Regions from separate parts of the Mesorhizobium sp. B2-5-11 genome, predicted to be linked through region 2. Evidence: predicted binding sites of a transcription regulator. Region 2 holds the regulator's gene; each other region holds the start of a gene.
What was found. The regulator PhoB, encoded in region 2, activates phosphate uptake and scavenging genes when phosphate is short. The targets are predictions, from matches to a motif close to TGTCATNNANCTGTCAT.
Positions count from the first base shown of each region.

Region 1: ugpB (sn-glycerol-3-phosphate ABC transporter substrate-binding protein UgpB) is a predicted target of PhoB. The motif match lies at 1,208-1,224, and genes of this name have one in related genera.
Region 3: FJ490_RS09930 (PhoX family phosphatase) is a predicted target of PhoB. The motif match lies at 1,080-1,096, and genes of this name have one in related genera.

Region 1 covers NZ_VFUK01000013.1:65,079-67,344, forward strand. Annotated here, with positions in the region: gene FJ490_RS28175 (ATP-binding protein) at 1-1,086, shown strand, start outside; gene ugpB (sn-glycerol-3-phosphate ABC transporter substrate-binding protein UgpB) at 1,483-2,266, shown strand, end outside.
Region 2 covers NZ_VFUK01000016.1:31,606-33,871, reverse strand. Annotated here, with positions in the region: gene FJ490_RS29835 (ROK family protein) at 1-608, shown strand, start outside; gene phoB (phosphate regulon transcriptional regulator PhoB) at 616-1,305, opposite strand; gene phoU (phosphate signaling complex protein PhoU) at 1,325-2,032, opposite strand; gene pstB (phosphate ABC transporter ATP-binding protein PstB) at 2,058-2,266, opposite strand, start outside.
Region 3 covers NZ_VFUK01000002.1:538,213-540,478, reverse strand. Annotated here, with positions in the region: gene FJ490_RS09930 (PhoX family phosphatase) at 1-1,018, opposite strand, end outside; gene FJ490_RS09925 (hypothetical protein) at 1,302-1,805, shown strand; gene FJ490_RS09920 (response regulator transcription factor) at 1,996-2,266, opposite strand, start outside.

The sequences.
Region 1 (2,266 bases), on a different contig from region 2:
ATGCTGGAATCGCCCGGAGATACATCTCCGGCTGGCATCAGCCAGCTCAGCTTTCGCCAGTTGATCGAAAATACCGCCGACGGGATGCTGGTGGTCGATTTGGACGGAACAGTGCTCTATGCCAATCCTGCGGCAGCCGTAATTTTTGGACAGCCGCTTGACGAACTCCTCCACGTTCCGCTCGGCCGTCCGGTCGTCTCCGGAGAGATCGCCGAGATCACCGTTCACCGTTCCGGCCGCAAGCCGGCAGAAGTGGAAATGCGTACGGTCGAGGTTACCTGGGACAGCAGGCCCGCATTGCTTGCCAGCCTGCGCGATGTCTCGGCCCAGCGATCAAGAGAAGAAAACGCACGCCAGTCACAAAAGCTCGAGGCCATTGGACGCCTCGCAGCTGGCATTGTCCATGACTTCAACAACCTACTCGCCGTTTTCGGGTCTGGCCTTCGGCTTCTGGAGAAACAGATCGCTAAAGATCCTGCGGATGAGAAAGTCGCTCTGCTGGTCGAGGAGATGTTCAGGCGGATCGAAAATGGAGGAGCGCTAACACAGCAACTGCTTGCCTTTTCGCGACGCCAATCCCTGGTCCCGGAACAGATTGATCTCAATGAACGTATCAAGGGGCTGACGACGCTGCTGGAACGGACGTTGGGGAGCGGCATCCGGGTACAATGCAATCTGGATCCAGCCTTGGACCCTATCCTTATCGATGCCAACCAGCTCGACATCGCCGTTCTTAACCTTGCCGTGAACGCCAGAGATGCAATGAAAGGCAATGGCACTCTCACGATTGAGACCAGCAATTTTCCAAATGATCTGGAGGATTTGCGTTCAGCGGCGGCTTCATTTGTTCGCGTGACTGTACGCGATACCGGCTGTGGAATGAGCAAGGACACCCTGGCGCGCGTTTTCGAACCATTCTTCACAACAAAATCGGAAGGGCAGGGTACGGGACTCGGGCTAAGCCAAGTTTACGGCTTCATCAAGCAATCCGGTGGGCATGTCCGAATCGATAGCGAAATCGGTCAGGGAACAAGCCTGCATCTCTACTTGCCGCGCGCTTCTGGAACCGAGCGGCAGCAGAACTGAGCGGCGGCAGACCCATTCCCGGCCAGCAGACTGATTGGCCGATGTCAAATCCGTCAGGCTGAGCGCGGGACGGGAATTTCCACGCATCGACCGAGCATTAAACCGACGCCTTTTTCAGCGTTGTCATGTCAGTGTTGTCATGTGCTGTTAGACGCCGTCCGTCGGTGAGGTCGCTGACCGTCTCGAGACAGGTCCCTGGTACATCAATTCAAGCAGCAAGCCGCTATGCAATCCTTTTCCGGGTCACTTTCATCCGGAAGTGAACGCTACTTTAGCCGGACATGAAGTGCGCCTGCCCGCAACAAAACCGTTGTCCGCTGCGCGCGAACGACACATAGTGCCATTGCGGGAGTGCCCCTTTCGCCAATGACAAGCAATGAGAACGGGAGACGAAACATGAAGTTCTTTGGCTTCGCGGCCGGTGTCGCCGTGACCCTGCTTTCCACAACCTCCGCCTTCGCCGTCACGCAGATCAGCTGGTGGCACGCCATGACCGGCGCCAACGCAGAGGTCGTCGACAAGATTTCCAAGGATTTCAACGCCAGCCAGGGCGACTATCAGATTGTTCCGGTTTTCAAGGGCACCTATCCCGAAACGCTGAATGCCGGCATCGCCGCCTATCGCGCCGGCCAGTCGCCTGACATCATCCAGGTGTTCGATGTCGGCACCGGCGTGATGATGGCGGCCCGGGACGCGATCAAGCCAGTGGCCGAGGTGCTGACCGGCGCCGGGATGGACTTTGACAAGAGCCAGTATCTGCCAGGCATCGTCGGTTATTATTCGACGCCGGACGGCACCATGCTGTCCTTCCCCTATAACTCCTCCTCGCCGATCCTCTACTACAACAAGGACATCTTCCAGAAGGCGGGGCTCGATGTGAACAACCCACCCAAGACCTGGAACGAGGTGTGGGAGGATGCCAAAAAGATCAAGGCGAGCGGCGCCGCCGCTTGCGGCTACACCTCGACCTGGCTGACCTGGATACACCTGGAAAACTTCGCGGCGTGGAACGATGTGCCGTGGGCCACGCAGCAGAATGGCCTGGCCGGCGGTGATGTCGAACTCAAGATCAACTCGCCGATCTTCGTCAAACATTTCCAGGCGCTCGCCGATCTGGCCAAGGACGGCACCTTCAAATATGGCGGGCGCACCTCCGAAGCCAAGCAGATATTCCTCGCCG
Region 2 (2,266 bases):
GCGACGACTTCATCGCCATCCTTTTGTCGCACGGCATCGGCATGGGCTTGGTGCTGAAGGGTGAACTGTTCACCGGCACCCATTCATCCGGAGGCGAGTTCGGCCACATGATCCATCGCCCCGGCGGGGCGCTCTGCCGCTGCGGGCGGCGCGGCTGCGTCGAGGCCTATGCCGGCAACTATGCCATCTGGCGCAACGCGAGGCAGCTTGGCGAGGACACCGAGCCCGTCGACGTCAGCGACGCCGACATGCGCACCCTGGCGGCCTCGGCGCGCGAAAAGGACGGGCCGGAGCGCGAAGCCTACCGCAAGGCCGGCGAGGCGCTGGGTTACGGCCTTGGCAGCCTGTTCGCGCTGATCGATCCGGCGCCGGTCGCCATGGTCGGCGTCAGCGCCGCCGCCTTCGACCTGATCGAGCCGGCTCTGCGCGAGGCCATTGCCCAGACCGCCGGCGGCCAGCACTCGAAATCGATTTCCTTCGACACCGAGCCGAACGAACTGCCACTGATCCGCGAGGGCTGCGCCATGCGCGCGCTGACCTTCGTCGACCAGGAGATTTTCGCGCCGGGGGCACAGGCGAAATCAGGCGTGGGCGAGAACGTTGCGTGACATATCCCTAGTCTTCGCGAATCGCATACCCCGCGCCCCGAATGGTGCGGATCACGTCAGGCATGCGGCCATTGTTGACCGCCTTGCGCAGCCGGCCGACATGCACGTCCACGGTGCGCTCGTCGATATAGATCGTTTCGCCCCAGACATTGTCGAGCAGTTGGCTGCGCGAGAACACGCGGCCGGGATGTCGCATCATGAATTCGAGCAGGCGGAACTCGGTCGGCCCGAGCCGGATCTCGCTTTTCTTGCGGTAGACCCGGTGCGATTCACGGTCGAGCACGATGTCGCCAACCTTGAGCACGCTGGACAGAACTTCGGGCTTGGCGCGGCGCAGCAGCGCCTTGACGCGTGCCATGAATTCCGGCGTTGAGAACGGCTTGACCAGATAGTCGTCGGCGCCGGTGGAGAGACCGCGCACCCGGTCGCTTTCCTCGCCGCGCGCCGTCAGCATGATGATCGGCAGCCGCTCGGTCTCGGGCCGCATCCGGAGACGGCGGCAGAGCTCGATGCCGGAAACCGCCGGCACCATCCAGTCGAGCACAAGAAGGTCAGGGACATTCTCCTGCAAGCGGATCTCGGCTTCGTCGCCGCGCGTCACCACCTCTACCTGATAACCCTCCGATTCCAGATTGTAACGGAGCAGCACACCCAGCGGCTCCTCGTCCTCCACCACCATGATGCGTGGCGCGATCATCGACTGGTCACCCCTGCCGTCAAGCCGCTGGCGCCGACATCGCCGTCTCGTCCTGCTTCGGGCGATTGGCGGGCAATTGCGTGCCGGTCAGCACATAATAGGCATTTTCGGCAATGTTGGTCACGTGATCGCCGATGCGCTCGAGATTCTTGGCGCAGAACAAAAGATGCGTGCAGGCGGTGATGTTGCGCGGATCCTCCATCATGTAGGTCAGCAGCTCGCGGAAGACCGACGTGTATTTGACGTCGATGCGTTCATCGTCGGCGCGCAGCTTCGCAAGTGCCGCGGCATCGCGCGCCGCATACTCCTCGATCACGCCTTGCACCTGGATCAGCACAAGCTGCGCCATGGCGTCGATGGAGTGCGACAGGTCGCGCGGCGTGGCGGCAAGGCCGACGGTGCCGACGCGCTTGGCGATGTTCTTGGCGAGATCGCCGATGCGTTCGAGATCGCCCGCCATGCGGATCGAGCCGACGACATGGCGCAGATCGTCCGCCATGGGCTGCCGCTTGGCGATCAGGGTGATGGCGCGGTCGTCGAGTTCGCGCTGGCGCGCATCCATGATCGCGTCGTCGGAGACGACGCTCTGGGCGAGCGCGTTGTCGGAATTCAGGAGCGCCTTGGTCGCGCCGCCGACCATCGATGAGGCGAGATCGCCCATGTCGCGGATCAGCCTGCTGATCTGTCCGAGATCTTCGTCAAAGGCTGCGACTGTGTGTTCGGCCATGATCTTGGTCCTCGTATGCCTGGGATCAGCCGAAGCGGCCGGTGATATAGTCCTGCGTGCGCTTCTCGCGGGGCGACGTGAAGATCTTCTCGGTGCGGTCGAACTCGACCAGCTCGCCCAGATACATGAAGGCGGTCTGCTTCGACACGCGCGCCGCCTGCTGCATGTTGTGGGTGACGATGACGATCGTATAATCGGCCTGCAACTCGTCGATCAGCTCCTCGATCTTGGCGG
Region 3 (2,266 bases), on a different contig from region 2:
TCGGCGTGGATGTCGGATCGTTGACGTCGACCTCGACGATCCAGCCGAAACGGTTGGGCTCGTTCGGCTCCTTGGCGAGGTCGAAACGATCGTAATGCGCGCCCCATTCATAGGCGCCTTCCGGAATGCCGAGGCGCTTGTAATTGGCGGCTTCCTTATGGCCTTCCGGCAGTTCACCGGAGAAATAGCCGTGGATGTTCTCCTCGGCCATGACATAGGTGCCCCAAGGCGTGACGCCGCCGGCGCAGTTGTTGAATGTGCCGATGACCTTGGTGCCGGATGGGTCGGCATTGGTCTTGACGCGGTCATGACCGGCGACCGGGCCCGACAGCGCCATTTCGGTGTTGGAGGTGATGCGGCGGTTCAACTTGCCGTCGCGCACCACCTGCCACTTGCCGCCTTCCTTGCGGATCTCGACGATGGTGCCGCCATGTGCCGCCATCTCGACATCGACCTGCTCCTTCGAGAGCGGCGCGAGTTCGGCCGCCTTCTTGCCGTCCTTCTCGACGATCCTGACGATGCCCGGGAACATCAGATGCGGATTGGTGTATTCGTGGTTGACGACCAGCAGGCCGTGCTCGGCGGAGCCACCGATCCCGATATAGCCGACATAGTCATTGTTGTAGCCGAATTGTCTTGCCTGGGCCTCAGCCGACTGCCTGGCCGGGTCGAACTCCGGCGAATCGGCAAACAGCGGATCGCCCCAGCGCAACAGCACGTCGGCATCGTAGCCCGGCGCGACATGGTGCTTGTCGTCGATACCGGCTTCGAGTTCCTCGAACGAGAAGGCGGAGCCCTCGGCGGCACGCGCATCGTCGGCGGCCACGAGCGCCAGCGGGCTGACGGTGGCGGCGATGGCCGAGACGGCCAGCGAGCCCTTGAGGAAGGCGCGGCGGGAGAACCGCTCGGCAATGATTTCGCCCATGGTGCGGTTTTCGGTGGGGTTGGTCGCCGGACCGTCGTTTTCCTCAAGCAGGCTGGTGCGGAATCGGGCGTCGGGCGAGCGATGGTCGGTCATGGTCTGCCTCTGGCTGGATGGCTGGAGCGTGTCACGCGTTTCGACCCCTTATAGACGATCGGTCACACTTTCGTGACATTCGTGCACCCGCCAGCTTGACCGCGAACCTCGCGCCACATCCGGTTTGAAACTCGGACCAAGGTCCTAAACCGATCGGGGCGAAGGTCCGGATTGCCGCGGCATCGGTCGTGGGCCACTTACACGAACACGCCATGTCGCCGATGGTCGCGTACCTGCACGAGATGGCCTCTGAATTTTGCCGGTCCGATCAAGTGAGGGACTGATGCGCAGCTCGATCATGGCTCATTGTTGCTGGCTGGCCCTGAGAGCAGTGCCGGCACTGGCGCTGACCATAGCCCCCTATCACCTCGATTTTCACGGTTCCGCCGCAGGCATTGTCGCGTCCAGCGCCCAAGCCAAGCCTGGCGGGAACAGCGGCAATGGCGGTAACGGCAATGGCGGCAATGGCGGCAATGGCGGCAATGGAAATAACGGCGGCGGCAACAATGGCAATGCCGGAGGCAACAATGGCAACGCTGGCGGCAACGGGAACAATGGCGGCGGCAACAGTGGCAAGGGGAAGGGTGCCAACAGCTCCGGCAAGCATGTGAACGCAACAACCGGCGATCGTGTCGAAATAGACGACAACAAGATCGTGGTGCAGCACCCTAACGGCTTCGGGGAAGAGATCGAGAAGGGTCGCTTCAAAATGACCGACGCTCTGGGCCGCACGATCGTCGAGCGCCCTGCGACGGCGGCGGATATAAGCCGCCTCAAGGGGTTGTAGAGCGGGCAATAGGCATCGCCCGCTTTACGTGTCACCTCCGCCGCCCCCCGGCGGAGGTGACCTTGTCGCTCCGGCCCCGTATAGGGGCCGTCTTTTTTGCCCTGGAGCGTTCCGCTGCTGCACCGCGCTTCAGGTTTTCATTTATGCGTGTCGTTATCCCAAACCGGGGATCCCTTGCGGCCGACCAGGATTAGCTGCCGGCCCGATCCCGCGCTTCGCGCATCAGCAGCGCCGCCTCGGTGCGATTGCGGACGTTGAGCTTGGACAGCACACCGGTCATGTGATGCTTGACCGTTTTTTCCTGCAGTGCCAGCCGCAGCGCCACTTCCTTGTTGCTCAGCCCTTCCGCCACCAGCTGCAGGATCTCGGCCTCGCGTCCGGTGAGCTGACGCAGGCGATCCGTCCTGCCGTTGGCCGGCTGCAGCGATTGCAGGTCCGAAAGCAGGCGAGCCGACAGGGTC